DNA from 3 places in the Paenibacillus sp. A3M_27_13 genome. Region 2 is predicted to be linked to each of the others. Evidence: riboswitches for the same ligand, from Rfam matches in the RefSeq annotation. Region 2 holds a riboswitch; each other region holds the start of a gene.
What was found. Region 2 has a riboswitch for glycine ahead of NLX82_RS16595 (alanine/glycine:cation symporter family protein). Riboswitches for the same ligand answer to the same signal wherever they lie in the genome.
Positions count from the first base shown of each region.

Region 1: another riboswitch for glycine. It lies ahead of sdaAB (L-serine ammonia-lyase, iron-sulfur-dependent subunit beta); the one in region 2 lies ahead of NLX82_RS16595 (alanine/glycine:cation symporter family protein).
Region 3: another riboswitch for glycine. It lies ahead of gcvT (glycine cleavage system aminomethyltransferase GcvT); the one in region 2 lies ahead of NLX82_RS16595 (alanine/glycine:cation symporter family protein).

Region 1 is NZ_JANAVE010000005.1:10,578-21,560, reverse strand. Features, by position in the region: gene opp4B (oligopeptide ABC transporter permease) at 1-664, opposite strand, end outside; gene NLX82_RS18085 (ABC transporter ATP-binding protein) at 678-1,604, opposite strand; gene NLX82_RS18080 (ABC transporter ATP-binding protein) at 1,582-2,613, opposite strand; gene NLX82_RS18075 (DUF6359 domain-containing protein) at 2,939-4,528, opposite strand; glycine riboswitch at 4,743-4,858, shown strand; gene sdaAB (L-serine ammonia-lyase, iron-sulfur-dependent subunit beta) at 5,070-5,759, shown strand; gene sdaAA (L-serine ammonia-lyase, iron-sulfur-dependent, subunit alpha) at 5,749-6,648, shown strand; gene NLX82_RS18060 (Ig-like domain-containing protein) at 6,719-9,055, opposite strand; gene NLX82_RS18055 (serine hydrolase domain-containing protein) at 9,271-10,431, opposite strand; gene NLX82_RS18050 (pyridoxamine 5'-phosphate oxidase family protein) at 10,596-10,983, opposite strand, start outside.
Region 2 is NZ_JANAVE010000004.1:71,740-82,722, forward strand. Features, by position in the region: gene mdcA (malonate decarboxylase subunit alpha) at 1-167, opposite strand, end outside; gene NLX82_RS16565 (ACP S-malonyltransferase) at 164-1,027, opposite strand; gene NLX82_RS16570 (LysR family transcriptional regulator) at 1,203-2,075, shown strand; gene NLX82_RS16575 (ABC transporter substrate-binding protein) at 2,305-3,588, shown strand; gene NLX82_RS16580 (carbohydrate ABC transporter permease) at 3,620-4,495, shown strand; gene NLX82_RS16585 (carbohydrate ABC transporter permease) at 4,518-5,345, shown strand; gene NLX82_RS16590 (iron-containing alcohol dehydrogenase) at 5,497-6,669, shown strand; gene NLX82_RS16595 (alanine/glycine:cation symporter family protein) at 6,727-8,145, opposite strand; glycine riboswitch at 8,305-8,399, opposite strand; glycine riboswitch at 8,418-8,494, opposite strand; gene NLX82_RS16600 (glycoside hydrolase family 1 protein) at 8,664-10,121, opposite strand; gene NLX82_RS16605 (LacI family DNA-binding transcriptional regulator) at 10,335-10,983, shown strand, end outside.
Region 3 is NZ_JANAVE010000001.1:1,410,764-1,421,746, reverse strand. Features, by position in the region: gene gcvPB (aminomethyl-transferring glycine dehydrogenase subunit GcvPB) at 1-91, opposite strand, end outside; gene gcvPA (aminomethyl-transferring glycine dehydrogenase subunit GcvPA) at 88-1,443, opposite strand; gene gcvT (glycine cleavage system aminomethyltransferase GcvT) at 1,572-2,672, opposite strand; glycine riboswitch at 2,849-2,947, opposite strand; gene gcvH (glycine cleavage system protein GcvH) at 3,342-3,740, shown strand; gene NLX82_RS06255 (PTS mannitol transporter subunit IIBC) at 4,118-5,596, shown strand; gene NLX82_RS06250 (BglG family transcription antiterminator) at 5,678-7,756, shown strand; gene NLX82_RS06245 (PTS mannitol transporter subunit IIA) at 7,753-8,187, shown strand; gene NLX82_RS06240 (mannitol-1-phosphate 5-dehydrogenase) at 8,184-9,329, shown strand; gene NLX82_RS06235 (DUF454 family protein) at 9,544-10,983, shown strand, end outside.

The DNA of each region.
Region 1 (10,983 bases), on a different contig from region 2:
TCACAAAATCCTTCAGTCGTGTGTCAATGACCTCATTGCGCAAATACTGAATCGTAGCCGTTGTACTGAGCAATGCGCCTGTAACCGCCGGTAAAATGAGATGATACGACTTGTTCACGTAATATGACCATGTCCCCGGCTCCACGCCTACATCCACACTGCCGCTGGTTGGAAACCAGCCGAGCCTGAATCCGAATACGTACAGCAGCAACAACGCGAGTATAAATAGAGGTGTCGCAAAGCTGAGATAGGTATAGCCCACTACGGTTTTGTCCAGCAGACTATGCTGATAACGACCGCTGAGTACGCCGAGCGGAATGGCGATCAGATACGTCAGAACCAGAATTACTACGCCCAGAAAGAACGTGTTCCCCAGACGGCTGCCAATCAGATCGGTAACGCTAATTTTATGTACATAAGATTTGCCCAGATCCCCGTGAGCAAGCTGGACGAGCCAGTTCCCATACTGCACCCACACCGGATCATTCAGTCCCAGTCTTTGTCGCTGTTCTTCCAGTGCGGCCGGATTCAGATTGGGTGTCGAAGTAATAAGTCCTGTCAGTGCATCCCCCGGCATAGCCTTAGCCAGGAAAAATATAAGCACGCTCAGTGCAAAAAGTTGAGGGATCATAACCAGCAGCCGACGCAGTGTAAATTTCCACATTTCTGTACCCCCCTTATGGTAGCGCGACTTGATGAGATGGACTTACTGATTTTAGTGCAAACGGCTTTCCACTCACGTCTAGATGTTTGGGCAGCTCTGTTTTGTAGGAGGATAAAAGCATTCGCCTTTTTTGGGCATTTTCCAGCCGTTTTGTAGGATCAATATTGGGAATGGTTGCAATGAGGCGCTGGGTATACAGATGCTGTGGACGCTCATAAATGTCTTGCTCGCTCCCCTGCTCCACTAGACGGCCCCGGTACATAATGCCGATTTGGTCGCACATATGGCGGATAATACCCAAGTCATGACTGATGAACAAATACGTCAAATTAAATTCCCGTTGCACATCCTTCATAAAATTAAGCACCTGTGCCTGCACGGAAACGTCCAACGCCGACACCGGCTCATCAGCAATGATCAGCTTGGGGTTTAATGTCAGCGCACGCGCGATCCCGATCCGTTGCCGTTGCCCCCCGGAAAATTCATGCGGATATTTGTAGGCTGCATCGGCGTTCAAGCCGACCTTTTCCAGCAACGTCTGTACTTTCCTCCGTTCCTCCTCACTGCTCAGCCTTTCAAAATTTCGCAGCGGTTCAGCAATGACATCCAATACGCGCTTGCGCGGGTTGAGCGAAGAGTAGGGGTCCTGAAAAATCATCTGAATGTCTCTACGCAGCGGATGACGGTTGTTACGGCTCAGAGCCGCAAGGTCCTTTCCCTTAAAAAGAATCCGTCCGCTCGTCAGCTTATTTAGACCGATGATCGTCCTGCCTGTCGTCGTTTTTCCACAGCCGGATTCTCCCACCAGCCCGTATGTCTGGCCTGCCTCAATGCTGATCGACACGCCATCCACTGCTTTCACCTGATCGATAACACGCTGGAAGAAACCACCGCGCACCGGATAGTGGACCCTCAAATCATTTAACTCCAGTAGTGCCATGAGCAGCTTCCCCCTTTGCCTCGTCTTCAAAATGAAAATGCTGGTAACATGTACAACGGACCCAATGTCCAGGGGAAATTTCATTTAGTTGGGGATGGTCTTCATGCACTCCCTGCTGAATCCAGGGAATACGCGGGGCAAAGCGACAGCTATTGCGGGGGATATCTTGTAATGAGGGAACAATGCCGCCGATGACATGCAGTGATTCCCCCTTGGTATGCGATCCCGGCATGGAAGCAAGCAAAGAACGCGTGTACGGATGCTGTGGATGCCTGAATAATTCAAAAACATCAGCGCTCTCCACGATTTCTCCGGCATACATGACCACCACACGGTCGGCTACTTCTGCCACAACACCAAGATCATGCGTAATCAAGATAATTCCGCTCCCACTCTCCTGTTGAAGCTGTTTGAGCAAGTCGAGAATTTGCGATTGGATCGTTACATCGAGCGCAGTAGTTGGTTCATCTGCGATAATAAGAGAAGGTCGGCAAGCTATGGCAATCGCGATCATCACACGCTGACGCATCCCTCCTGACAGTTCATGCGGATACTGCTCATACACACGCACAGGATTCGGTATATCTACGCTTTCCAGCAGCTCCAGCACACGTTCCCTTTTTTGCTTCGTAGATAGTGACGTATGATAATCAAGATTTTCCTCAATCTGCTTACCAATGCTCATTAACGGGTTGAGTGCTGTCAGCGGGTCCTGAAAGATCATGCCAATGCCCGCTCCGCGGATTTTATTCATTTGCCCTGAAGAAAGACGGTTCAGGTCCGTGCCTTTAAAAAGGACCTCTCCCTCTACACGCGTGCGTTCCATGTCATGCAGTTGTGCGATCGAAAGCGCCAGCGCGCTTTTGCCACAGCCGGATTCTCCGACTACAGCCAGCACTTCATTGGGGTTGACCGTCAGATCCAGATGGTCGACTGCGGGGTGATATTGATCATTGATGCGAAAAGATACGGATAATCCTTTAATTTCCAACACGGGTCCGGTATTCAATGCGCGCTTCCTCCATTCTCCATGGTCTTGTCCCGCTTATTCTCACCATGTTTGATGTTTAAAACCTCTCATGAACATTACATACCGTTTTTGTCGGAATAATTTGAATACATCCTATCACCAGTATATGGATATATCAATTAAGATTATGCTATCAACATCATTTAAAAAATCAATGATCCAGCAGTAGCGCGGTCTTTCTGGCACAAAATGTAATGAAATAACCAACCACAGGTTAATTTTCATCACAAAAAAAGTCGCCTGATCCCTCTGCAGGGATCAAACGACTAACTAATACCAGCTCACATTGAGCTTCTGGCGATAATTACGAAGCCGCTCCATAGGAGCCAGACTTGAACGTTCTAGGATCGTACCATTTGTAGCCTGCTGCTGGAGCAGACCAAGGCTCAGGCTGCGGTTCTGTGGAAGCCGCAGGCTCCTCAAATGGCAGAAGCTTCGTTGGCTGATCCAGAGTCAAACCTGCCACATCAGACAATTTCGTGTAGTCCTGCTTCCATGCAAGCCATTGAACCGTCTGCACCAGGAAGGTGGAATCATCCACTTCTTTAAAACCATCATATGTCTTCTTCGACTGTCCGTTTTCCTCACGCACATATTTCGGTGTAGCATCTTCTACAGGGGAAGAATCACCGATGAACGCTGCCTTGCCTTGACCTACCTTGGAGATAGCGGCATAAGGTCCTTCCGCACGGCCCCCGCCGTTATAAACTCCCTGGTCTACCGCATTACCCCATTTTTTCGTGCCTGAAGGGATATAAGCAATGCCTTTAGCCTTGGTAGGATCAATAATAGCCAGCGTAGATCCTGCATGCATTGCAATCGAGCGCACACCCTTGGTAATGCCGAAAGATTGATCTGCGGCTACAATTTCGGTAGCATTCACATCACCCAGCGCATTGTAACGGAAACGAACGCCAAAGTTGGCCGCCAGCCAATCGGAGCTTGTTAATCCTTGCATCGCCGGTGATGCAGCTTCTTCTGCAGTCATGCCCTTGGCCGGATTAGTATAGGCTCCACGACGGTAACCATTCATAACCTCGGAGGAATCCCAACGGTTTTTGTTACGGTCCGCATTATAATGATCGGAGATGAAGAAGACGCTCCCCCCGCTATTCACGTATTGCAGCAGGGCAGCCTGCTCGGATGCCTTAAAGGCAACATTCGCTTCACCAATAATGAACACATCATATTGGCGCAGCTTGTCATATGTTATGGCCTGCTCTCCATAAGTAAAAGGAATGGGACGATTCAATTGGTCTACCGTAAAGCCTACATTACGCAGTCCATTGGCAAAGTCGGAGAAGGCGCCTTCAATGACCCAATCTGCTGCACCAGCGGTCTGTGCGTGCGTATTATCGAACAGCACCTTTTTGCCTTTTCCATCCGGCAGTGTAGTACCGGGTTGACCCGGGTTGCCAGGTTCGCCTGGTTCCCCCGGCTCGCTTCCGCTCACCAGTTCAACAGCGCTTGGGCTTTTCACTCCACCAAAATTATTGTAGGCGCCGAGTGTACCCGTCACACGAATTTTGCTGCCGATCAGCTCAGGATGGCCTGATAGCCCATATTGCCCTCTGTACGCTGAAGTCAGCTGTACATCCAACAGATTAGACGTATTACGTTCATTAGCCTGGTCAGCAATCAGTACGTTAAAATCATTCGCGAACGGGGAAGAAAAGTTAGCCGTTTTCGATCCGGTAGCATGTCCGACGATGTAACCTTCCACCGTCACCGTACCTCCACTGCTTTGGCGCTGAAGTGCTTCGGCTACTGTCAATGCTCCCTCCGCCTTGACCTGACCGAATGGAACGAAGATCCCAATCAGCAGTGATACGATCGCTGCTAGATGCAACATCCCTTTTAAGCGTGAACCTGTGAATCGCAAGCCTTTTACCATACGTCAATATCCCTCCTATGATTTCCATAAATATACTTGTCCTTTATCAGATTAGCCGCCAATCTTCTAATTCCTTCCTGATTTCATCCATAATTATGTAAATTTTAATCTTTTTTATTGGGAACGCACCTGTTTATGTAAAAATTAAACCTGTGATTGACACCGAGCACGGCATACATTACGCTAAGAAAGACATGTAGAACGGTATACGCGAATGAAGATGACGGGAGAGTCTGTCCAGGGAGCCTACGCTCTGGCGGCACCGAAGGAGCAAGACGCCAGCACCCGGCTGGCGGATAATCTCTCAGGTCCATGTATCGTCATCTGACGCAACTCTGGAGAGAGCGCAAGCCACCCAAGGGGTAAGGCGGTAAGAACACCGCACGAAACTCTCAGGTAACGAGGACAGAGATAAGGGAAACTTCCTTATCCTGTCCTTTTTTGTGCTCACATTGTGCGTCAGCATTAGGAACCGTCATAACCGCGCAAAGACGCGGAAATACCATATAGTATGGTATTAGAACATACAGGGGGCCACACCATGCGTTTCAAAGATGTATTTTCTATTATCGGTCCGGCCATGACCGGACCTTCCAGTTCACACACCGCAGGCGCGGTGCGGCTCGCACGCGTTGCCCGGCACTGGCTCGGGACGCAGCCTGACCGTGCCCGCATGACGCTATACGGCTCCTTTGCCGACACGTATAAAGGACACGGTACAGACCTGGCGCTCATCGCAGGGCTGCTTAATTACGATACGGACGATCACCGGATTCCGGATGCCGAGCAATGGGCAGAGCAAGCCGGGATGGCCGTGGAATTCGCCGTCAGCGGACTCCCCGCGCCTCATCCGAACACTGTCCGTTTCGAGCTGTGGAAGGGCGAGGATCAGCGCACACTGTTGGGCTCCTCCATCGGCGGCGGCAGCATCCATGTCCAGCAGCTTAACGAATTCCGGGTCAATCTGACCGGGGAGCTGCCTACGCTGGTGCTTCTCCACTCGGATAAGCCTGGTACATTGGGCGCGATAACTTCAGCGCTGGGCGCGGCCCACATTAACATTGCCTATATGCACGTAGATCGCAAAGGCCGGGATGGTGAAGCACTCACCGCCATTGAAACGGACAGTTCTGCTCCAGCTGAACTGATTGCGGAACTGCGTTCTTTACCTCATATGTATGAAATTAAGATGATTAATTTGAAAAAAGGAGCTGAATCCGATGCGGTTTAGCCATCTGCATGAAATCAGCGCTTTATGCGCTGAAGAATCCACCACAATTGGCCGTTTGATGATTCAAGAGCAGGTACAAGAGACGAATACAACGGAGGAAGAAATCTTTCGCCAAATGTCTGATTATTATGAAGTCATGAAGGAAGCCGTTCATCGCGGTCAGACACAAGACACCGTATCCCGCAGTGGATTGACGGGCGGTGACGGCAAGCGCCTAGCCGAGTATCTGCGGTCAGGGGAAACCTGCTCCGGTGATGCCTCCGCGCTTGCCATGGCTTATGCCCTCTCCGTGTCGGAGGTTAATGCATCCATGGGTCGCATTGTGGCCACGCCTACCGCAGGCTCATGTGGGGTTATCCCTGGTGTGTTCATCAGTGCGCAGGAGCGGTTCGGCTGGGATGATGAGCATATGGTGAACGGCCTGTTCGCCGCTGGAGCCATTGGCTACGTGATCGCCAACAACTCATTCATTTCTGGCGCGGAAGGAGGCTGTCAGGCTGAGATTGGCTCAGCTATCGGGATGGCCGCTGGCGCTATGGTCGAGCTGCGCGGTGGTACGCCTGAACAGGCTGTTCACGCCGTAGGTCTCGCTCTTAAGAACACGCTCGGTCTGATTTGCGATCCCGTCGCCGGACTCGTGGAGATTCCGTGCATCGTGCGCAACGGGCTGGGAGCCGTGACTGCGCTTGCCGCAGCGGATATGGCTCTGGCGGGTGTGCGCAGCGCTATTCCGTCTGACGAAGTCATTGACGTGATGCTTGAAGTCGGCAGTGCGATGCCGTCGAAGCACCGCGAGACCGCCAAAGGCGGCTTGGCCCAGACGCCGACTGGCAAGCGTTTGACCGAATCACTTACACGCAACACACCGACCAAGAAGGATAAGTCATAATTTATAAGCGGTAGCCTCCTTAAAAAAAAGAGCAAGCATGTCGTCCTTGGACGTATGCTTGCTCTCTTTTTTACTGAACGGTTACCTGTATCTTCGTCATTTTACCTGCATATTTCACAGTAATTACTGCTTTGCCCTTGCCCTGTGCCTTAATGTTACCGTCTTTGACGGTCGCAACAACAATTCTGGACGAGGACCAGACAGCCGGTTTGGAAACATCCTTCTCCGACTCATCCTTATACGTGGCTGTAGCCGTAACCTTAGCCAGCTGTCCTGCCTTCAAATTCAAAGCAACTTCGTCTGTTTGCAGATATTTAAGCGTATCAACATCCACGGGTACACTGATTATCTTCCCGCCAAACTTCGCCTGAATGTTAGCTTTACCGTAGCTGACCGCGGTAACCTGACCCTTTTTAACAGTGGCTACCTTATAATTAGACGTTTTCCATTCAGCTTGGGTCGTAACGTCCTTTTCTTTACCATCACTCGATTTAACCACAATCGCGATGGTTTTTTGATCTCCAGATTTGAGCGATAGCGCGATTGCATCCGCTTCAATCTTTTGCGCTACGTCCACTTCTACCGTAAACGTAATGTTTTGCTTGCCATATGAAGCAGTCACCGTTGCCTTACCGCTACCATTCGCTTTGATCAAACCTTCGCTAACTTCAACCACTTTTACATTGCTAGTTGTCCAGGTGGCGTCCTTGGTTACATCTGTTTTTGTACCGCCACTCTTAACTCCTGTTACTTTTAGCTGCTTCGTTTCCTGAGCACCAAGCGCAATTACACGCGAGTCTGTTTCCAGACGATCTACAAGGCCTACTTGTACGTTAATCGTCAGTTTTTTGCCATTATAGGTCGCTGTAATAACCGCTTTACCAGCGGATTTACCCGTAATCGTTCCTTTGGACACAGAAGCAATATCTTCCGCGCTTGAAGCCCATTCTGCATCCTGTGTTACATCTTCCTTACGCCCATCCGCATAAGTAGCCGTCAAAGTTGCAGTATAGTTCTCATCAATATCAATCGTTGCCGTTTTGGAGGACAGAGACAGATCACCGGGTACATTTACGGATACCGTAGCTGTAACTGTTTTGCCACCATAAGAAGCGGTGATCGTAGCCTCACCTGTTTTATAACCCGTGACTTCTCCCGCACTGACAAAAGCGATATCTTCATTGCTGGACTTCCACTCTGCCTTACTTGTGATATCTTCTTCCGTACCTGTTACATACGTTGCGGTCAGCTTGAGCTTTTTGGATTCCTTGGCATTCAGGCTCAGCTTGTCCTCACTCAAATCCAAATATCTGGAGGTTTCGACATCTGTCTTGATCGAAACAGTCTTATCTCCATACTTAGCGGTCACCGTAGCCGAACCCGCTCCAATGGCCATAATCGTTCCCTTATTCACAGTCGCAATTTTTTCATCGCTTGATGTCCAAGTAGCTTTATCTGTGATATCCGTTACCGTCCCATCCGGATAAACGGCAGAAACTTGTATTTTTTTAGATTCATCCAGACGGAGAAAAATATTGGATTCGCTGGCTTTCAGCTTATTCGTTTGATCGACATCTACCGAAATCGTAGCGGACATCGTGCCATATTTACCTGTAATTGTCGCCTTTCCCGCGCTGTAGCCGGTAATGGTGCCTTTCAGTACATCCGCCACAGCTGCATTGCTGGAGCTCCATTCAGCGGACTCTGTTACGTCCTGTACCGATCCATCCGGGAACGTCGCCGTAAGTTTAACCTTCTCAGTATCCTTCAGCAAAAGAGAAACCTCTGATGAACTGACATCGAGACGTTTAACCTGCTCCACCTGCACAGCAATGGTTACGGTCTGTTGACCATATACGGCCTTAATATTGGCTGTACCTGCTCCCTGAGCGGTAACCAATCCGTTAACTACTGTGGCTACCTTTTGATTATCGGAGGTCCAAGTAGCATCACCCGAAACCTGAGCTGTTGTATTATCACTGTATGTCGCTGTCAAATCAACCTGTCCTGTACCGCTTGAACGCAAGTTCAGGCTTTGTACACTGGATGTCAGCGCCTTAACCTTTTTCGTTACATGTACCTGAACCGATTGCACCTTCTCTTTATAGGTCGCAACCACGGTGGCTTCCCCTTCAGCCTTGGCCGAAACTGTACCGTTATACACGGTAGCAATAGTTGTATTATCACTTTTCCAATCCGTGCTTACGGTTACATTCGAGGTTGTCCCATCGCTAAAAACAGCAGTAGCCGTCAACGCAGCCGTATCTCCCTGCTGCAAAGTTACCTCGTTAGAGGAAAGGACAATCTTGGAAAGCACCGCATCCGCAGCAGATGCAAACCCTGCATATGATGTAAAACTTGAAATCAGGATGACCAACGCCAGAAAACCGGACCATCTATTCTTCAAAATCTAATTCCCTCCCATTCCAAAACTTAAATTAAGGATTTCGCAAAATCCTTACACCTACGTTTTATGTCGTCATATGGAAAAGAATAGTTTAGGCTTCGAAGGAAATTTGGTCCTTATTAACTAGATCATTTCTGATAAAGATTAGACATTACAATTTGTGTAGCTTCAGAGCCATAGTGAAGAGTTTACCCAACAGACCCACAACCTCGCATTTACAAACAGCTATAAGCTGCTGCGCGAACTCTCAAATGATGGTATTCTTCCATATTAGGAGCCAGTTGGTGCATATAAACGACGGAGAATTGTTCGCTTGGATCTATAGAAACCCAAGTGCCTGCTACTCCCGTCCAGCCAAATTCTCCAATAGAACTATTTGCATGCCCAGCCGCTTTATCAATTAACGTGCGCACGCCCAGTCCGTAACCATAACCTGTATGATAAGAATTAGTAAAATCCAATAATTGATCTGTATTCAGATGATTGGTGCGCATTAAATCAATAGTTTTTCTCCCTAATAGCCTCACACCATCTACCATACCTCCATTCGACAGCATTTGTGAAAATGTAAGGTACTCCTTAACTGTCGAATACAGACCTGCGCCCCCACTTTCATATAGAGCATCGGGCTGATGATATTCATCCAAGAAACCCTCTATTTTCTCTAGCTCTCCGGCGTCTGTCCGTTGGTAAAAGGAGGCCATTCGCGATTCAATATCTCCACGATATCGGTAACCTGTATTGTTCATTCCAAGCGGGTCAAATATTTCATCCTTTAGGAATTGCCCTAATGATTTACCTGAAATCACTTCAATAAGACCTGCAACCAGGTCATGTCCATATCCGTATAACCAGCGTGTTCCCGGCTCAAATGAAAGTGGAATCTCAGAAAGCGCTTTAATTTCTGTGCGCAGATCATATTTCCCCTGCTTTTCCTTTAACGTTCTAAGGACCTTTTGCATGGCCCGTCCTGTCTCTGAAGACTCGGAAGCATAGGGAAGACCCACACTCATATTGAATATATGCTTAATTAAAATGGGTTTCTCCGCCTTATCCACATAGGTGTATCCGTTAGGAGCGGTTTTGAATACATGCGCATTACGATATTCGGGAAAATATTCATACAAAGGCTCATTCAACAAAAATTGCCCGCGTTCGTACAGCATAAGTGCAGCCGCACAGACAACAACCTTTGTCATGGAAAATAAGCGATACACTGTATCCTCAGTGATTGGTTTTCGGGCTTCCAGATCAGCATATCCATGATACCCTTCATACAACACTTGACCATTCTGGGCAATGGCACAACCGCAACCTGCTGGCCCATTTGCTACGAAATGTTTCAATAGCTGATCTACTTTGTCAAAACGAGACATATTCATCCCTCCTATTTTTCCTTCAAAAGAAACAGGCTTCCCCTCGCGCTCTAATTTCCTGTTCCAACAAGCTCAGCGCGATCCCTTGTAAGCGCTTATTCCCCGCATTTATTTTAACGGTAAACTTGGTAAATACATAGATTATTTGTCATAATCAGATGGCTTTACATTAACAGCTCGGCCACCGTTTCCTTCCAGCGATGGATCACCGATTCCGGTTCCTTGAGACGGACCGTGACACCTGTCAAGATATCCGCATATTGGGCCGAATCTTCTCTGGCTGCAAAAACATGAGCCGCAAATCGCTCACGTACATGCTTGGCTTCGGGCAAAGCAGGCAGATGTTCCAGCGACAACCGCACATAATGCGCCTTCCCCCCGGTAAACACCGCAAGCGTCGCCTTCCCGGTACGAATCATGTTGCCCGTCGTGGTCGTGCCTGGCCATAGTGCCAGACGCAAATTCCCCTCGTCCAGCGCTACAACTTCGCCCACACTAATCATCGCTATGTGCGGCCACTGATCTTCCGTGACCGTCAGCAGCATCATTGCT
Region 2 (10,983 bases):
TTATCTCCTTCCAGGACGACCTTCGCGCCTGGATCAATTAGCGCCTCCATCAGGTCGACAATTCGGGAGGAGTCGATGTATTTTCCGTCGAGCCACTTTTCCACCTTTCCTAACTTTTCCTGCTTTTTATCACGTTTTTGTGACCAGGATCGCAGTACTTTATTCATTCTTCTTGCTCCTTCCATTTTCTAATCAGATACTGAGTCGCTTCCAGACCGATCTCGTCCACGGCCATTTGCCGGGTATCCTTGTGGGCTTGCTTGACAAGTCTGGAAAGAGTATGACCCGGCGGCATCTCGATGAAACAGTCAGCTCCCGATTCGACGCAGACAGCCGCCATATCCATCCACCGAACGGGATATGCTACGTTTAGTGCAAGGTCCTCCGCGATTTTTTCCTTGGCTTTCGTCTTTCTGCCCGTATGATTCACCAAATATGGTATTTGAGCGTCCCGCAAAGAAAAAGTGTGTATTTTCAGCAATAGCTTATTGGCTACCTCTGACATCAGCAGGGAGTGTGAAGGAATCGGAACCTTCAGAAACGCCGTTTTAGCGGTCCCAAGCTCTTTCACATGCATAAATGCTTTATTTAACCCTACCAATGATCCGGATACGACGATTTGCTGCTCTGCGTTTATATTCGAGAGGTAGACTGGCGTCGCCTCACTATGGGAGAGAAGCACGGCTTGTTGAACCTCGGCCTGCGTAAGCCCAATAATCACACCCATTCCATAGCCTTCAGGAAAGGTTTCTTCCATCAACCGGGCACGGAGCCATACGATCCGAAGCGCATCCTCGAACGAGAGAACTCCCGCGATGACCGCCGCAGGAAATGCACCAATGGAATGCCCTGCCACGAATTGGGGCCGGATACCCTGCTCGATCAACCGGTAGGCTATTGCCGTCTCCTTAACGAAGAGTGCCATCTGAATCCAGACCGTTGAGCCCATAGCCTCCTCATCATCACGCAGTTCAGTTCCGATGATACTTGTTGCCTTTTTCACATACTCGGGTACATCTTGGAGCATTCCAGGAACCTGTGACCCCTGGCCGGGAAATGTAAAAACGATGTTCAGAATCTCACCACCTTTAGCGGATTCATTTTCTTTACATTGTTAATTGTAAGAAGTGAGTAAATACCTGTAAAATATATATATTCACATATGATCGATAACCTAGTGGTTATAAAGGAGATTTTTCACTATGGATTATTTGCAGCTTAAGTATTTTCAAGTGACCTCGAAGTATGAGCATGTCACACGTGCCGCGAACGAGTTGTTTATCTCACAGCCTGCCTTAAGTAAAATGATTAGAAACCTGGAGACGGAATTGGGTGTGCAGCTATTTGACCGCGAAGGAAAACATATCGTGCTGAATGAATATGGCAAGAAGTTCCTGAAAAGAGTGAACCAGTCGCTATCAGCACTAGAGCAAGGCGTATCCGAAGTCAAAGAAATGAAGAACGAAAAGGTAGAGGTCATCACGTTATACGTCGCTGTCGGCTCTATGCTATTGCCCAACCTTGTCGGCAAGTTTCGCGATCTCTATCCTCAAATTAGATTCAACCTGACCCAGCACCCTGCGAAGATGAAGAAAGGACCGGCGTACGATTTTGCGATTACGTCCGAAGAGTTGGCGGACAACGAGCATGCGATCCTGCTGGAGGAGGAAATTTTGCTTGGCGTACCAAAATCTCACCCTCTGAGCGTTCAGGACACCGTATTCCTGAAAGATCTAGAGCATGAGAAGTTTATCAGCCTTACACCTGGTAATTCGCTTAGGAAAACAACGGACCTCTTTTTTACTCACATCCCTTTTGAACCCAACATCGTCTTTGAAAGTGATGATCCGGCTACGGTAAGAGGGTTGATTCAAACAGGACTTGGCATCTCCTTTATTCCTTCTATCCTGTGGAGGAACGTCGTAACCGAAGACATTAAGCTGCTTCAAATCAGGGAGCCTCGATGTACGCGAACAATCTATCTGTCCTTTCCTACTGGGGAACTGCACACCGATATAGAGAAATCGTTCTTCGAATTCATCATTAGATTTTTCCAAGATATTGCTCAGCATTGACGATTTAGATACCTTTTGACATAATATCTGCCTTATTGTTTTATCATTCTTCGGATTAGTAAGATCAATATCTTTAGAGTATTTAATTTCTATACATGCTTTGTTTCAATTTTTTTGTTTTTGGTTAAGTCAATGCACATAAATGGGTAACAGCTTCATATGATGGAGCTAAACCATTTACAACTTGTTTAGCAGGCAGATTATCTCAGACAGCAAGGAGGGAAATGATGTGAAAACAGTACAATGGCTGGTATTATGTCTTGCTTTTCTCACGATGTTCAGTGCTTGTAGTGGACCCTCGTTCTCTGAAAGTCAATCATCTGAAACTAATTTGTCAAACGGAAAAAAGATAACGCTTACATTGTGGTACTGGAACCGTTCCATTGACGATGAACTACTCGCCCAGGCGGAAAAACAATTTCCCAACATTGAATTAAAAACTCAAAAAATAGGCGGTGACTTCAAAGCCAAACTGAAGACAACGCTCGCAGCTCGTTCCGGTGAACCAGACATCGTAGCTCTGAACGATTGGATGGTGGAGCTGTTCCCCAGTGCGGATCGTTTTTATGACTTAAGGGAACTCGGAGCAGACCGCTTAAAGGATCAATATTTGGAATGGAAATGGAATCAGGGGATTACTCCTGATGGTAAAATGATCGCATTTCCCATGGATACAGGACCTACCGCCCTCTTCTACCGAAGTGATCTGTTTGAACAAGCAGGCTTGCCTAGTGATCCTGAAAAGGTTAGTGCCTCCATTCGCACATGGGATGATTACATGGCGGCCGGAGAACAACTTCGCCAGAAATTCGGAAGCCGTTCATTTTTGGCTGACAATATTGTAAACGTTTACAATCAGGTACTCGCTCAGCATACAAACCTTTACTTCAAGCCAGATGGCAGCTATATCGGCAATCAATCTCCTGACATCCGTCTGGGCTGGAAAACCGCTGTCGATTTCCACAAGAAGCATCTGCTCGCCAATGCGGATGGCTGGACTCCCGAATGGAACGCTTCAGTCAATAACGGCAAAATCGCCTCTTTTGTAGGGGCTATCTGGATGAAGCAAGTTCTCACAGAGGCCGCGCCGGATACAGCGGGTAAATGGAGAGTCGCCCGTGCTCCTGGAGGAGACGGCAACCTGGGTGGTTCTTTCATTTCTATCCTCAAATCCAGCAAACATCCCAAAGAAGCCTTTGAAGTGCTGACCTGGCTGCAAAACCCGGAACACCAACTGGAAGCCTACCACAAAATCGGACTGTTTCCGTCCACTCCCGGCGTCTATAACGATCCTATCATGGGGACACCCGAGCCTTTCTTTGGTGGTCAGGCCACCGGACTCATCTTTGCCACCTCCGCACGTAATGTGAAAAGCAGCTATTTCGGCGAGCGCTATCCTGTCATCCACGGCATTGTGACCCGTCGTCTTGCTAATGTCGCCAAGCAGGATGCCAATTCCGATGCATTATGGACGGAAACAATGGATCGAATCGAACGGGAATTACAGCGGTAAAAACAAAATCCAAAAAAGGCGTGTGGACAATATGCTGAGAGAAATCTGGAAGCACCGTGCCGTTTATGCTGCGATCTCGCCGTTTTATCTACTGTTTGGCATCTTTGGACTGTTTCCGATTGGTTTTTCATTATATCTAGCGTTTCACAAATGGGACGGGATCGGAGACATGACCTACAACGGCTGGGGCAACTTTCGCTACCTTGTAACAGATCATGAATTTTGGCAGGCTGTAGGCAACACCTTTGTGATCTGGGTGTATGCAACGATTCCGATGCTATTCTTCGCACTGATTATTGCCTTTCTGCTTTATGCCCCTTTTGTGAAAATGCGTACCTTATGGCGAGTCGGATTCTTCCTGCCAAATGTGACGTCTATTGTAGCTGTTGCCATCATATTCGGTGCCTTATTTGCCAACAATTTTGGATTTCTCAACTACCTTCTGCAACTCATGGGGCTACCCATGGTTCAATGGCTGAATGTGCCATGGGGTATCCAAATCGCCATTTCTTCTATGGTCGTATGGAGATGGATGGGCTATAACTCAATCATCTATCTGGCTGGACTCCAGAGTATTCCGCATGTGCTGTATGAGGCCGCCAAAATAGACGGGGCAACCGGAGCGCAAGCTTTTTTCCGCATCACTATCCCCATGCTACGCCCAGTCATTCTGTTTACGGTGATTACGTCCACCATCGGCGGTATGCAGCTCTTCACCGAGCCACAGGTCCTGGTCGGTAATGACGGCGGTTCCGGGGCAAGTGGCATGACCATCGTTTTATACCTGTATCGCGAGTCGTTCATTAACAACTATTTTGGATATGGTGCAGCCGTCGGATGGGGCATGTTCCTCATCATTGCTCTATTCTCCATCATAAACTGGAAACTCGTTCAAGGTAAAAAATAACGATGGGAAGGAGCTTCACAACATGATGCAGACACGCGCAAAATCCTTTGTTTTATATGCTGGATTGTTGGTGGGAATCATCCTGTCGATGTTTCCATTTTACTGGCTGATCGTCATGGCAACCCGTACAACCTCAGACATCTATCGTTTTCCACCACAATTGTGGTTTGGCAGCCACTTCTTGGATAACATAACGAGAGTATTACAACAGATTAATTTTGCCGGAGCCTTTTTTAATACCCTTTTTGTAGCCGGTTCTGTTACCCTATTGGTTCTGTTTTTCGATTCACTAGCAGGTTTTGCATTCGCCAAGTTTGATTTTCCGGGCAAAAAAGTGCTATTTATCGTTCTGCTAGCTACGATGATGGTCCCTTCACAACTTTCGCTTGTCCCCTCCTTTGTCATGATGGCCTCCTTTGGATGGGTAGGTACGTTCAAAGCGCTTATCATCCCGGGGATGGTAAATGCCTTCGGCATTTTCTGGATTCGTCAATATGCGGAAGAATCCATTCCAAAGGAACTGCTGGATGCGGGCCGGATGGACGGATGCAGCTTTTTTCGACTGTACTTGAATGTAGCACTGCCTATTCTACGTCCTGCGTTCGCTTTTCTCGGCGCGTTTACCTTTATAGGAGCCTGGAATGATTATTTATGGCCGCTAATCGTCTTAACGGATGAGCGTAAATTCACGCTCCAGATTGCACTGTCACAATTGAACGGGATTTACAATACGGATTATGCGATGGTCATTGCGGGCACCCTGCTGGCTGTACTGCCACTTATTATTTTATTTCTTTTCATTAGCCGCCAGTTTATTTCCGATCTTGCCGCCGGAGCGGTCAAAGATTAGATTTACTTGAATTCCCTTATTCATTTCATGTATAATGGTTAATCGTCATTTCAAATAGCTTACATGATGAAGTTAGGTATCCAACAGGCAATCAGGTTAAGCGATTTACGATTTGAACATGAACAATGAAGAACTGAGGGAAACTTACCAGATGAACAAATTCACATATTATAACCCCACCAAATTAATTTTTGGAGACAATCAAATTGAAGAACTCCAGCAGGAACTGCTGAATTACGGCAAAAACATTTTGCTGGTATATGGAGGCGGAAGTGTCAAACGAAATGGTCTATATGACCAGGTATTAAACGCGTTAGAACCGCTACATCTGAACATTCATGAATTGTCCGGCGTAGAACCGAATCCGCGCTTGTCCACCGTTAAGAAGGGTATCGACATTTGCCGAAATGAAAAAATCGACTTCTTACTTGCTGTAGGCGGTGGAAGCGTTATTGATTGCACCAAAGCCATCGCAGCAGGGGCTGAATATGACGGCGATGTGTGGGATATTATCAACAAAAAGCACATGCCGACCCAGGCTCTGCCATTCGGCACCATCCTCACACTCGCCGCCACCGGTTCAGAAATGAATCCGGATTCTGTTATCACCAACTGGGAAACGAACGAAAAATACGTATGGGGCAGCGCGGTAACGCATCCGAAATTCTCGATTCTGGACCCAAAAAACACCTTCTCTGTGCCACGTGATCAGACGGTATATGGCATGGTGGATATGATGAGCCATGTGTTTGAACAATATTTTCACAATGTTAAAAATACACCGTTGCAAGATCGTATGTGCTTTTCCGTGTTGCAAACCGTGATCGAAACTGCACCTAAGCTGCTGGAGGATTTGCACAACTACGAGCATCGTGAAACGATTTTATATGCCGGAACGATTGCCCTTAACGGAACACTACAAATGGGCTACTTCGGGGACTGGGCTTCGCATACGATTGAACATGCATTATCCGCTGTATATGATATTCCTCATGCTGGCGGTCTGGCGATCCTGTTCCCCAACTGGATGAGACATACGGTGGATCAGGATGCTGCACGCATGAAGCGGCTGATGCTCAGCATGTTTGATTTAGATACCACTGGTAAAACGGATAAGGAAATTGCTTTGGAGGGGATTGATCGCCTGAGTGCATTCTGGACAAGTCTCGGTGCCCCTTCCACCCTGGCCGATTACAATATTAATGATGAGCAATTGGAAAAAGTCGCAAACATTGCAGCCCGTGAAATGGAATACGGAGGCTTCGGTAATTATAAAAAGCTGAACCAAGAAGATATTTCAGCTATTTTGCACGCATCGTTATAACATTCAAAAGGGAGTGTCCTCAAGCCTGTGATGACTGAGGGCACTCCCTTTTGGAATTTATGAATTAACCGTTTGTCCTTTTTCTTCTACTTGGATAGCTGCCCCTACACTGGCACCTGCAAGAATGCCCTTTTTCTTACTAGAATTCAGAGAATCCATATAGGTTCGGGTTTCTGCGACTACAATTCCTGATAAGCCGAGCAGGGCAATCAGGTTCGGGAAAGCCATCATTGCGTTAAAGATATCTGCCAGCAGCCAAATCGCATCCAGTTTAATGAACGCGCCCCCGGCAACCAGTAGGATGAACAGATAGCGGTATGGCTTAATCCACTTGACCCCAAGCAAATATTCAACACAGCGTTCCCCGTAATAGTTCCAGCCGAGCATGGTGGTGAACGCAAACATAATCAGAATGATTGTGAGCAGTTCTGCCCCCAGCGGGAATGCGCTGGAAAATGCTTGCTGAGTCATCAGGCCCGCATCGGTAGGCCCGCTCCACACACCACTAACCAGTAGCGTCAACCCGGTCATCACACAAATAACCATCGTATCAATAAACACGCCTGTCATGGAAATTAGCCCTTGCTCCGCAGGCCATTTGGTTTTGGCAGCTGCGGCTGCAATCGGTGCGCTTCCCAATCCGGCCTCATTGGCAAAAATACCTCTGGCTACCCCACTTCGCATCGCCAGCATAATCGTAGCTCCGGCAAATCCGCCCGTTGCAGATGTAGTTGAAAATGCCGAATGGAGCACCAGCGCAATTGCGGCAGGTAGTTGGTCAGCAAACCGAATCAGTACGATGAGACAGATCAGTACGTACAAGCCTGTTTTAAAAGGAACGACCTTCGTCGATACCTTGGCAATGCTTTTGAGTCCTCCAATAGTAACAAGTCCTGTAAGGATAGCAATAATCAGTGCCGTTACAATGGGCGGAACGCCAAAACTGTTTTCGGTCGAAGATACAATCGCTTTGACCTGCGGAAACGTTCCAATCCCGAACAACGCTACCAGCATGCCCGAAAAAGCAAACAGCATCGCCAGCGGTTTAAAACGGCGTCCCAGACCTTTCTCAATATAATACATCGGGCCGCCGGAAAATTGCCCATTCCGATCCTTCACCCGGTATTTTACCGCAAGTACACCTTCCGCATATTTCGTCGCCATCCCAAAAAAGGCTGCAACGACCATCCAGAACAAGGCACCCGGCCCGCCCAGCTTAATGGCTGTCGCTACGCCGACAATACTTCCTGTGCCAACTGTAGCCGCCAACGCTGTACTCAAAGCCGCAAAACTACTTACATCCCCGCTGCCTTCATTCGGGGCCTTACCGATCAGCTTGATCGCCAGGGGCAGGCGGAATACCTGCAGCATCTTCAAACGTATGGTCAGCCACAACCCCGTTCCCATGACAAGAATGATGAGAGGCGCCCCCCATATCCAACTGCTAATCGCTTCTAACACATGTACCAAATTCATTTCAACCCGCTCCTCCAGCATATTAGAAAACAAAAAAGAGTCAAATCCGCTGATTCGACTCCTGGAGAGGTTAAAGGCACGAAAAAATACAACCATCTTGCGCAGGTTTCTGCCTCTAATAGCTTATAAAAAAGCCTAGGGCATTCCCTGTCACAGGTTATTCGCGTCTCTGTCCTTTTGCCTGAGAGTTTAAGCAGATGTTCTCTGCGGTGCACCTTCGGCGCCCAATTAAGGGTCTCTCCAGAGTTCTGTCCGTTTACGGTCCCCGCTTGTTGCTGTAATCAGCCTAAGCACCTGAGAGTTTTGCCCCTTCGGTCGGAACTTTCGTTCCATCTCCCGCAAACATCAACCAGACATATGAAATTTTTATTTATTATACAGAAAACTTTCAGCTTATTACAAGTGAAAAGTTTGTGAAGCCCTCTGAAACATTATTATTATGTCTATCAAAAAAAGCGGGTACAGCAGATTGCATCCTTAGGATGTCCTCTGCTATACCCGCCCGAGAAAATTTGGAATTACAATTCTTCACCATTGGTTGCTATCACATTTTTATACCAGTTAAATGAGTCCTTTTTGGAGCGTTTGAGCGTTCCGTTACCGTCATCATCCAGATCAACGTAAATAAATCCGTAGCGCTTGGACATTTCGGAAGTAGACATGCTCACAAGGTCGATAGGACCCCAGCTGGTGTAACCAATCAGATCAACACCGTCGGCAATCGCTTCCTTCATTTGGGCAATATGCTGACGCAAGTAATCAATGCGATACGTATCATGCACAGAGCCGTCTTCTTCCACCTTATCATACGCACCCAAACCATTTTCCACGATGAACAGCGGCTTTTGGTAGCGGTCATAAAACGTGTTCAGCGTAACACGCAGGCCGATCGGATCAATTTGCCATCCCCAGTCAGAGGACTGTAAATATGGATTTTTCACGCCGCCAATCAGGTTTCCTGCTGCTTTCTCGCCTTCTGGACCTGCAGATACGGTCAAGGTCATGTAGTAGCTGAATGAGATATAATCGACCGTGTTATTTTTTAAAATTTCGGCATCGCCTGGTTCTGTGTGTATAACAACATTATTTTCTTCAAAATAACGATCCATGTAGTTGGAATATTCCCCACGGGCATGCACATCCGTAAAGAACAGGTTCATCTGATTTTCATGCTGGGCTTTCAGTATATCCTGTGGGTTACACGTATGTGGGTAGCTTTCCAAACGAGCCAGCATACAGCCGATTTGAGAGCCCGGGATGATCTCATGTCCTCGTTTTGTCGCCAGTGCACTAGCTACAAATTGATGATGCAGTGCTTGGTATATCGCTTGCTGCTTGTTTTCTACGCGGTCAATGACCACCCCGCCACCAGTAAACGGACTCATGGTCATTACATTGATTTCATTAAAAGTCAGCCAGTATTTTACTTTATCCTTATAACGCGTGAACACAGTTTCGGCATAATTTACGTAGTGCTGTATAACTTCACGACCCAGCCAGCCATTATACTTCTGAGTCAAACCCAGCGGTGTCTCATAATGTGACAATGTTACCAGCGGTTCAATACCATATTTGCGCAGCTCATCAAATACATTATCGTAGAATTGCAGTCCCGCTTCATTCGGCTCGGCATCATAGCCATTCGGGAAAATCCGCGACCAGTTGATGGACATACGAAATACCTTAAAGCCCATTTCCGCGAACAATGCAATATCTTCTTTGTAGTGGTGGAAGAAGTCCACACCTTCACGTTTTGGAAAACGGGCATTGACTTTGCCTGCCAAAATGTCTTCGAGTCGCTCGGACGAAATCTCCATAGCATGATCGTTCTTGCGCTCTGCTTTGGGTACATAGGCAACCATGTCCGCACTGGACAATCCTTTTCCATCTACGTCAAAAGCACCTTCCAATTGGTTGGCTGCGGTTGCCCCGCCCCACAAGAAGTTTTTCGGAAATCCTTTTAGCGTCTTCGTCATGGTATAAAAACCTCTTTCCGTATTTAAGATTTTTACTTTGGTCAAGTAATCCCATCAAGTGCTGCAAATGTGAATCAATACCTAACGGTAACCGTTCTTCCTTTGAAAAGGATTGACAGATGCTTTAAAATAGACGTAATGCCTTCATAAGCATCCTAATCGTTGTAACGCGTTTCATGTCAAGTATTTTTTTCTTATGTGAGGAGAAGCATCATGTCGAATCTTGATCAAATTGCAAAACTGGCGGGCTTTTCCAAAGCTACGGTATCCAGAGTATTAAATCAGTCACCCCATGTCAGTCACGAAACAAGAACTAAGATTTTAAAAATCATGCAGGAATTGGATTATGTTCCTAATCGGAATGCCATTTCTCTATCCAAGGGTCAGACGCTTCAGATCGGTATCATTACTTCAACTATTAATGAAATTGTTCTGGCTTTTCTGGACAGCTTTGTGGAAGTAGCCGGCCAGTATGAATTCCAAACCATTATTTATACTTCGGGAGAAGACAAAAAGAAAGAGCTTCAAGCCTTTGAGGATTTAAAAAGAAAAAGAGTCGATGCGCTGGTCATCATTTCCTGCGTGAATGACACTGATTTTTTGAGTACCTATTGCAAATATGGCCCGATCGTTTCGTGGCAACGAATGGAGCATACCGATATTCGCTCCGTCGCTATGGATCAGTATGAAGGATATATGTTAGCGCTAAAACATTTGATACAAAAAGGCTATACTCGTATAGCCAATGCTTTTGGTCGTCCGAGCAGCATCAATACCCATAGCAGACAACGAGCCTACGAACAGATCATGAGTGAGCACAATCTTCCAGTGTTGCAACACTGGAATCACTCTTCTATTTATA
Region 3 (10,983 bases), on a different contig from region 2:
CGATGCGACCCGGACGGCTCAATTCAAAAATGAGCGCTTGATCGTGTTCCTTCAACAGCCCTTGTTTCTGATCCTGTCCGGTGTGTGTCATAGCAATCCCCCCAAGGTGTGTACAAATTGGTCAATCTCTTCTTTGGTCCTTTGCTCCGTCACGGCAATCAACATGTGACCAGCAAGTTCCTCATAGTCCCGGCCCAAATCGTAGCCAGCGATAAATCCAGCAGCTAGCAGCTCGGCCTGGAGTTTGCTCATATCCGTACCCTCAGGCAGTCTAAGGGCAAACTCATTAAAGGTTGGTGCGTTAAACGAGGCAGTTATGCCCTTCAAGCTCAGCAATTGCTCTAAAGCATAACGGCTTTTATGCAAATTTAGCTCGGCTACTTCCTTGATCCCCTGTCTACCCATGACAGACAAGTATACAGATGCAGATAAAGCTAGCAACGCTTGGTTGGAGCAAATGTTAGAGGTGGCCTTTTCGCGGCGGATATGCTGTTCCCGCGCTTGCAAGGTCAGCACGAAGCCGCGTTTACCGTTGCGGTCAGTGGTCTGACCCACAATACGGCCGGGGATACGGCGCATATGTGCCTGAGAAACGGCAAAGTATCCACAGGTCGGACCGCCGAGAGAAGAGGAGATGCCAAGTGGCTGTGCGTCTCCTACCACAATATCCGCGCCCTGTTTGCCGGGTGTTTCCAGCAAGCCAAGTGCTAGTGGATTGGCACTGACGACCAAAAGACCTTTGTGCGCATGGATGAGGTCAGCCATCGGCTTCAGGTTTTCCACGGCTCCGAAAAAGTTGGGGCTTTGGACCAAAACAGCCGCGGTCTGTTCCGATACGGCTGCCGCTAGCGCATCAGCATCCGTTACGCCGTCCGAACAGCCGATCTCCACGATGTCCAAATCCAATCCGCGTGCATAGGCTGCCAATACCTGACGTGCCTCCGGATGGACGGACCTTGATACGATAAGCTGTTTACGGCGGGTAGCTGCGGCGGACAGTGAGCCCGCTTCCGCCAGTGCAGTCGCTCCGTCGTACATGCTGGCATTAGCTACAGCCATGCCCGTCAATTCGCAAATATACGACTGAAACTCGAAAATGGCTTGTAGCTCGCCTTGGCTTACTTCCGGCTGATAGGGGGTGTAGGCTGTATAGAATTCCGAGCGTGAAGTGATGTGCTGGATGACGGACGGAATATGATGATCATAAATTCCTGCGCCAAGGAAGCTGGCATGTGTGTCTGTATTGGCGTTGTGTCCGGCCAGCTCGGCCAAGTGGCGGGTTAAGGCTTTCTCATCGAGTCGAGAAGAGAGAGGGAGTTCCCCTTGATATCGAATGGCCTCTGGAATGTCACTGAATAAATCATCAATAGATGATACACCCACCACACGCAGCATTTCGGTTTGATCCTGTTCAGTCATAGGGAGATAACGATGCTGCTTCATAGGTTCTGACTCCTTTCGAAAAGCAAGATTTTAGATCGTAAATTAGCTAATAAAAAAGTGTGTGAGATGAAAAACCCAGAAGTTCATATCTGACATATTTGCTTTATAGAAATAAAAAGAGTTTAAGATCAGCGCGGGCGTTTATAAAAGGGTGCTGCCACCACCTCGGCACGCAGGCGTTTGCCACGAATCTCAACCTCCAGCGGTGTGGAGAGGGCGCTAAAACGACTGTCCACCAAGGCGAGGCCCAGATTACGCTTCAAGGTGGGCGACTGAGTCCCCGTTGTGACCTCACCAATGTGTTGTCCTTCTGCGAATACCGGGTAATGGGCGCGTGGGATACCGCGATCAATCATTTCCAGCCCGATCAATTTGCGAGGAATCCCTTGTTCTTTCTGACGTTGCAGTGCTTCTCTACCGATAAAATCTCCTTTATTCAGCTTGACGAAGAACCCTAGACCGGCTTCGAGTGGTGAAATCGTGGCAGATAACTCCTGACCGTACAGCGGCAATCGTGCCTCAAAGCGTAGGGTATCCCGAGCACCAAGTCCAGCGGGAATCAGCCCATACGACTCACCGGAACGAAGCAAACCCTCCCATACAGCTGGTGCTTCTGCAGCAGGTATATAAAATTCAAAACCGTCTTCGCCCGTATATCCGGTTCGTGAGACCAGTGCTTTTGCTCCGAACAATGGCACGTTCTCATGGAAGCGGAAAGATGCCAGATTCGTAATGTCCGTATCTGCCACGGCTGCGGCAATACGTGCTGCTTCCGGTCCTTGCAACGCCAGCAATGCTATCGCATCAGACACATTCTCCATGTGAACGGATGTAGGCATATGACGAATTAGCCAATCCCAATCCTTATCGATGTTGGAGGCGTTCACAACGAGCATGTAGTGCTCCGGTCCTTTGCAGTAAACAAGTAGGTCGTCTACTACCCCTCCATCGGGGTAACACAGGAGTGAATATTGTGCCTGACCTGGTTCCAACTGGCTGACATCATTCGTGGTCACCCTTTGCAGAAAAGCTTCGGCCTCTTTGCCTTCAACCAAAAATTCGCCCATATGCGATACATCGAATAAACCCGCACGTTGCCGGACGGCCTCATGCTCCTTTTGAATGCCGCTAAACTGAACCGGGAGCTCCCAGCCGCCAAAGTCAATACAACGAACCCCAGACTGCGTCCCGTAGGACGAATATAGCGGTGTTTTTCGCAAATTAGTCATTTTTCCACTCCTATCCGGTGTGATCAGCTAAACAAAAAAGACAGGCCGAAAAAAACGTATAGACGGCAGTCTACACTCTTTTTTCAGCTCTGTCCTTGATACCAGAAAGTTACCCCGGTATGTACCGGGTTTCCCCTTGGGTGATCCGCTCCAATAGCGAATGCTCTCCAGAGATGCGTCCGGCAGAGGTCCTTTTGCCTGAGAGATTCACCTGCAATGCAGGTTTACTCCTTCGGCGCTACCTTCGGGATCAACGGTATATTACCTGGCTTTGCAGATAACAACTTGATCCGATTCGCGTGCACTTATGTCTCACAAGCGGCAACAGCTATGCGAATCTTTTTGGCAGTCTCTCCCTCCGCGTTCATCCGCGTTTGCAGTTGTCGGGGTGTTTCCCAAAGCATTTGCTATAACCCATTAATACGCAAATTCATTCAAAATGTCAATAAAAATGTCATCAAAAACAATAGAAAAAACATTTAATATATAAATAAGGATATGTAAGCGTTTGTTATAAGCTATCATATTTTTATATAGTACGCTATATGAGGTGATATGAAGTATTTTTGTTAGTATTATTGACATCAGTGTTCTTGTTGTCATAATCTTAACCTGTCTAGTACAGGTGAGCAAAAGCGATTTTATTCATATGGAAGTGAGGGGAACAGAATGAGTGAAGTAAAGCAGCAACTTTGGTATACAGACGAACATGAGTGGGTTCAGCGGACAGAGAATGGAACGGTACGAATTGGTATTACAGACTTTGCACAGCATCAACTGGGTGATATTGTTTTTGTAGAATTACCTGAGGCGGGAGCAACGATTGAGCAGGGAGCGGAGATCGGTACGATTGAATCGGTGAAGACAGTATCCGACCTTTTTGCTCCGGTGACGGGAACTATACTAAAAGTGAATGAAACGCTGGAAAGTACACCTGAGCTAGTGAATGAATCTCCCTATGAAAAAGGTTGGATGATCGAAGTAGAGATGGATAAAGATGTGGAGGAAGCCTTGGGCAAGCTACTGTCTGCGGATCAGTATGAGCAGTTGATTTCCGATGAGCAGTAATGGAGCATTGTAGTATGGAGTAAGAGGGTTATTTGTCTGCTCGATTTTTGTATAAAATAGTCGCTATGATTTGACGTAGCGGCTATTTTTTTGTCTTTTTGCAAACGTAATTACGTGTTTTATTCTGATTTAGAGGGTTGTCCCCATATAAGAATCATACATAATCCAGCACGGTTTTTCGACTAATTTCTATAGCTACAGGTCATATTAAGAAGAATTATGCAGGTATAATACCTTCCCGGATAATTTAAATTTAAATGTTGTCATCAACGTTCATGACGAAAGTACGTTTTCATTTCGTTGATGAAGATAGCGCTGTCATTTAGTATGAATTTTAAGAAAAGGTAGTGATGCTTACCTACAAGGAGGATTTGAATATGAGTACATTGGACGCAAAGCCAAGTTCAAAAGGAGGCACTCGTGTCGCCGTACAGCGTTTTGGCCGTTTTCTTAGCGGTATGGTTATGCCCAATATGGGAGCATTTATTGCGTGGGGGCTGATTACGGCACTCTTTATTCCGACCGGATGGTTCCCGAATGAAGGTTTTGCACAATTGGTTGACCCGATGAAAAATTATTTGTTGCCGTTACTGATCGGTTATACAGGGGGCACGATGATTCACGGACAGCGTGGAGGTGTGATTGGTGCCATTATGACGATGGGTGTCATAGTGGGAGCCGATATCCCGATGTTCCTGGGCGCGATGGTCGCTGGTCCGCTGGCTGCGTGGATATTGAAGAAGTTCGACAAGGCCATTGAAGGCAAAGTCAGATCAGGCTTTGAAATGCTGGTCAATAACTTTTCGGCCGGAATTATCGGTGCCATTCTAGCGCTGCTTGCCCATGTGGCGATTGGCCCGATTGTACAAATGATCAGTCAAGTGTTGTCGGCAGGGGTACAGTTCCTCGTGAACGCAGGGCTATTGCCGCTTGTCAACCTCATTATTGAGCCCGGAAAAGTATTATTTTTAAACAACGCGCTGAATCACGGAGTATTGAGTCCGATTGCGTTAGAGGAAGCTGCAAGAACAGGAAAATCCGTACTGTTTATGCTGGAATCCAACCCTGGGCCGGGGCTCGGTATTTTGCTAGCCTACTGCCTGTTCGGCAAAGGCTCTGCGAAGTCATCGGCTCCTGGAGCGGTCATCATTCATTTCTTCGGCGGGATTCATGAAATTTATTTCCCTTATATTTTGATGAAGCCGATTTTGATTCTTGCTGCTATAGCTGGGGGCGTTGTGGGAACCTTCTGTTTTATGTTGACAGGTGCCGGACTGGTTGCTGCTCCTTCACCGGGCAGCATCATCGCCTATTTTCTAATGACGCCAAAAGGCGGATATTTGCCAATGCTGAGCGGGGTGATCGCTGCTGCGGTCGTATCCTTTGCTGTTGCCGCAGTGTTACTCAAGACTAGTAAGCAAAAAGAAGAGGGGCTGGAGGAAGCTGCTTCCCGCCTGAAAGATATGAAAAATCAAAGCAAGAGTGCAAGTGCTAACGCCACTGTAATGGAAGATAACCACGAATCTGATCGTGCTGCTGAGATTGCCGCAGCTCGAACGCTCAAGGATAAATCCGAAGTGAACAAGATCGTCTTTTCCTGTGATGCAGGTATGGGTTCAAGCGCTATGGGCGCCTCGATTTTACGCAAAAAAATGAAGCAGGCGGGTGTAGGCGTAACAGTTACGAATACGGCAATCAGTGAAATTCCACAGGATGCGGATATTGTCATTACGCAAAAAACGTTGACAGACCGGGCTAAAACAGTAGCCCCGAATGCTGAGCACATTTCCATTGACAATTTTCTGAAGAGCCCTGAATACGAAGCGCTGGTTGAACGTCTGAAATCCGATTCTTAATCCCCGTCGTAGTCAGGCGGACTGTATGCAGTGTACGTCTCCTGCTGGAGGGATGAGCTTGGGAAGGAACGGTATGCGCTTATGAATATTACGAAACGACAACGTGACATCGTGGAATATCTTCTGGAGCAGTCCAAAGAGGTTACAGCCGGGGAAATTGCCACGAAGATCAATGTCAGCACAAGGACGGTTCATCGGGAACTGGGCGCAGTCGAGCATTGGCTGGCAGCTCATGAGGTGAAGCTGGAGAAAAAGTCAGGGATTGGTATCTGTATAGATGCTGACCCAGCTCAGCTTGTATGCCTGCGAAGGCAATTGCTGCATACAAAGTCAGACGAATATTCGGCTGAGGAGAGAAAGATCGTGGTTCTCTGCATGCTGCTGGATACACAGGAGCCGATCAAGCTGCTGGCGCTGGCTTCAGACTTGAAAGTCACGGTAACTACGGTCAGTCATGATCTGGACGAATTACAAGGCTGGATTGGGGAACGGGGACTCATGCTTGTGCGCAGACGAGGGTACGGGGTCGAGATTACAGGGCGGGAGACAGACAAAAGACGGGCGATTTCCGAGCTGGCTCTCGAATATTTGGATGAATCCGATCTGTTTTCAGCCCGGGAAGAACTTCGTTCTGTAACCCGTGTCGCCGACAAGTTGCTGGAGATGATTGGCAGAGATAACCTGCTGATTGTGGAAAAGGCCCTCTGGCAGCCCCATGAAAAATGGTTGGAAAACATGGTGGAAAGCAAATACATGGAGCTGCTGATTCAAATTTGCGTTTCGCTGGTACGTCTGCGACTCGGGTATGTTATAGATCCTCTTCTCTCGTATTTAAAAACAGATTCAGATGAAAATATCATGCTTCGCACAGCTATGGTGGAACGCATATGCACGGAGTTGTCAGAGGCGCTGGATATTGAATTTCCAGAGCCGGAACGATCTTATCTCAGGCTGCTATTTCGTGATGCCGAGGATCACTCTACCCGACTACTGCCGTTGGATGATCTCGTACTGTTGGAGTCGGTTCATGAGTTGATTCGTCGTGTGGAGGAAGAGACAGGCACGCCATTGGAAGAGGACCGTGTTCTGCGTGAAGGACTGATTGCCCATATGGCCCCGGTGTTCAAACGTTTGAAGGAAGGCAGGTCGATTCGTAACCCCCTCCTTCAGCAAATCCGCAAGGATTACAGCAGCTTATTCGACTCAGTGAAAAAGGCTGCGGCGGACATGACAGAAATGAAAGTACCAGATGAAGAGATCGGATTTCTCGTCATGCATTTTGGCGCTTCGCTGGAGCGGCTACGACAATTGCGGCGGGAGGTGCGGGCCATCGTAGTCTGCACGAGCGGTATTGGATCATCCAGACTTTTGGCAACAAGGCTCGCCAAAGAGCTCCCACAGATCAAAATTGTGGATAGGGCTTCATGGTACGAGGCGGCGCGGATTCCCAAGGAGGATTATGATCTGATCATTTCGACAGTAGAGCTACCGCTTGAACCGGATCGGTATCTTAAGATCAGCCCGTTGCTGACGCAGGAGGAGAGTGATCGCCTGCGTCAATTCATCCAGCATATTACACTCAATCATCCCAATGACCATCAGCAGGAACAGGCTGTTCAGCCTGGTCAGGATATAGAGTGGCTTACCGGTCTGCGGAAAAGTCTTGAGGAAATTGTACACATTGTACAGCAATTTCAAGTGTATCCGCTGGAAAATCAGGGGATGGATATGGCGGCGACCGTAGAGGCTATATGCATGTTGGAGGCGGGGCGGGGGAATATTACAGAGCCTTCTGCGGTTGCTGCACAGCTCATGGAAAGAGAGCGCCAAGGTAGTCAGGTGATCTCTGATACCTCCATTGCTTTAGTTCATACGCGCAGCCACTATATTCGCAAGCCTTCGCTTACCTTGTATAAGCTGGCAGAGCCGCTGTTGGCGGATACAGGCGAACAGGTAGAATGCGTGCTGCTCATGTTGGGACCTCGTGAGCTGCCGAGAGAAAGCTTGGAGGTATTGAGCGAGATTAGTGCATTACTCTTGCAGGAAGACATGGTTACGCTACTGGAACACGGTAGCAGGGATCATATTGTCAATTATATATCGAGTGAACTAGCTGAATTTTTCCACAGTAAATTAGGGACAGGGAGGAACCTACCGTGAGTATTATGACGATAGACAAAGTAAAAATGAACGCAACCGCCAAAGACAAATATGAGGCGATTCGTATGGCTGGACAAATCCTGCTGGATGCAAGACATATTTCAAGTGAGTACATTGACAAGATGCTGGAACGCGAGGAGATCGTGTCCACCTATATTGGGAACGGGCTGGCTATTCCACATGGCACCAAGGAATCCAAGATGCTTATTCAATCCACAGGCATCTCCATCGTTCAGTTTCCGCAAGGCATAGATTTTGGGGAAGAAAAAGCATACATGGTAATCGGCATTGCAGCACAAGGCGGCGATCATATGGAGATTTTGACGAGTATCGCTGTGGTGTGTGCGGAGGAAGAAAATATGGATAAACTTCGCAACGCGGTGACCCCACAGGAAATTATAGATCTGTTCGAAAGTGAGATGGAGCTATGAGAGCCGTCCACTTTGGAGCAGGAAATATTGGTCGCGGCTTTATCGGATTGATTCTGTCGCGTGCAGGCTATGAGGTTGTCTTTTCAGATGTCAACGACACCCTTGTATCCGAGTTACGTCGTCGTAAACAATACACCGTAGAGCTAGCCAATGATACAAAGGATACGGAGCTGGTCACGAATGTAACGGCGATTGACGGCAGAGATGCATCCGCTGTAGCGGATGCGGTAGACCATGCTGATCTGGTAACGACCGCGGTAGGGGTTAGCATCCTCAGGCATATTGCAGCAGGTATTGCCGAGGGAATAGCGCGGCGGGTGGAGCGAGGGGCAGGCCCGCTGCATGTGATTGCTTGCGAAAATGCAATCGGAGGCAGCGCCCAACTGAAAGAGCATGTTTTTGCGCTACTGGATGAGGCGACTCGTGTCAAGGCAGAGGCTTCGGTATATTTCCCCAATGCTGCTGTAGACCGGATTGTGCCGATCCAACACCACGAGGACCCGTTACATGTGCAGGTAGAGCCTTTTTACGAGTGGGTGGTGGATCGTTCACAAATGGCACCTGAGCATGAAGAAATCGAAGGCATCCTGTACGTGCAGGATCTAGAGCCTTACATTGAACGAAAGCTGTTCACGGTGAATACGGGGCATTGCGTGGCAGCCTATCTTGGTTATACCGCAGGTTATGCTACCATCCAGGAGGCCATGAAGGATAGCAAGGTGGTGGATTCGATACAAGGGTCACTGGAGGAGACAGGAGCAGTGCTTGTGAAGCGCTTCGGTTTGGATCAAGGGGAGCATAAGAAGTACATCTCTAAAATTTTGGATCGCTTCCGCAATCCTAATCTGACAGACGATGTTACTCGAGTCGGACGTTCACCGTTGCGCAAGCTGTCTCCAAATGATCGTCTTGTACGTCCCGCGCTCCAAGCGCAGGAGTATGGCATCCCGACGGATCATCTGGCGTTAGGAATGGCGGCTGCCTGTAAATTTGATATTACGGAGGACCCCGAGGCAGTCGAGCTTCAGCAGGTGATCCGCAGTGAGGGACTGGGTGTGGCGCTAACGCGTTATACTTCCATAACCGCAGATCACCCGTTACATCGGCAGATATTGGAGCAATATGATATTATAAATTCATAAAACAACGAATTATAAACATCTATTCTCGGAAATCCTCTTGAAGACAAAGCATCGACATCAACACTAACGTGTTCTGTAGAGATGTGCTTCAAGAGGATTTTTATATGCGTGATTTACATCACATAACAACCTGCTTAAATTGTTTATATTGATAATGATTATCATTATCTATAAAATGAAATCATTACTATTATAACTATTAGGGAGGATTATAGTGAAACCGATCTATATTACCTTAGGGTTTTTATTTTTGGCGCTTGGAGTTATTGGTGTAGTGCTACCGTTGCTACCGACTACACCGTTTCTGCTGCTAGCGACCTTTTTCTTTATGCGGGGGTCCGAAAGGATTCACCAGTGGTTTTCGAATACCTCTCTGTACCAAAAGCATCTAGAGAGTTTTGTTCAAACAAGGTCGTTGAAGCTGTCTACGAAAATCACCACATTGGGCTTAGCGTCAGCGATGCTGATTACAGGCTTTATTTTCACCCCTAATATGTGGGGCAAAGCGCTCATCGTCTTGGTCATCCTTTTTAAATATTATTACTTTATATTCCGAATCGGAACAGTGAGAAACGCTGCAGCAGAAATAACGCCTTCATCTTCACTTGCCCCTACTCCGAAAAAAAGGTCTAAAATGGTCGACAGCCGTCTGCTCGGTCTAGTGGAACATTCTCGGAAATATATCGTATTGGGTGTGCTTGTGCAGTGGATCGGTCTTTTGGGGAGTATAGCCGCTGTGTTGTCTATGGCCTTTGTTATGCAGCAGGCATGGGAAGGACAAGTGACTCGCAAGCTGATTCTATCTATGACGGTCATTGTTATTGCTGCTATTGCAGTTCGCTGTCTGAGCAATTATGCAGCCAGTATGTTATCCTATCGTGCTTCGGTAAATGCTAAAAAAACGCTGCGCTCGCAAATTTACGGCAAGTTGCTCAAAATGGGACCCGCATATACAGATCATACCTCCACCTCGGGGGTTATACAGGTTGCTGTAGAAGGGGTAGAGCAGCTTGAAACCTATTTCGGTAGATACATGCCTCAGCTATTTTACAGTCTGCTTGCCCCTGTAACGTTATTCATCACCCTCTCTTTTGTCAGCTTCAAAGCAGCCATTATACTGTTGATCTGCGTTCCCTTAATTCCAGTGTCGATCATTGTCATTATGAGGATGGCTAAAAAGCTTTTTCGGAAATATTGGGGCAGTTACGTCAATCTGGGCCACAGCTTTTTGGAGAATGTACAAGGTCTGACTACGCTCAAAATGTACGGAACAGACCAGGATAAACATCAGGAAATGAACACAGCAGCGGAGGATTTTCGCAAAATGACGATGAAAGTGCTGACTATGCAGCTTAACTCCGTGGCCATTATGGATCTTATCGCATTTGGTGGTGCCGCTGCGGGTGTACTGGTCGCGGTAAGCGAATATTCTTCAGGCCATATTGGCTTGGCGGGAGCAATCATCATTGTTTTGCTGTCGGCAGAATTTTTCATTCCTCTGCGTCTGCTGGGTTCTTACTTTCATATCGCCATGAACGGAATGGCAGCAAGCGACAAAATATTTCAAATGTTGAGTACTGAGGATCTTATACAAGGACAAGAAAGCATAGAAAACACAGATATTCGACTGGAACAGGTGAGTTTCGCCTACGAC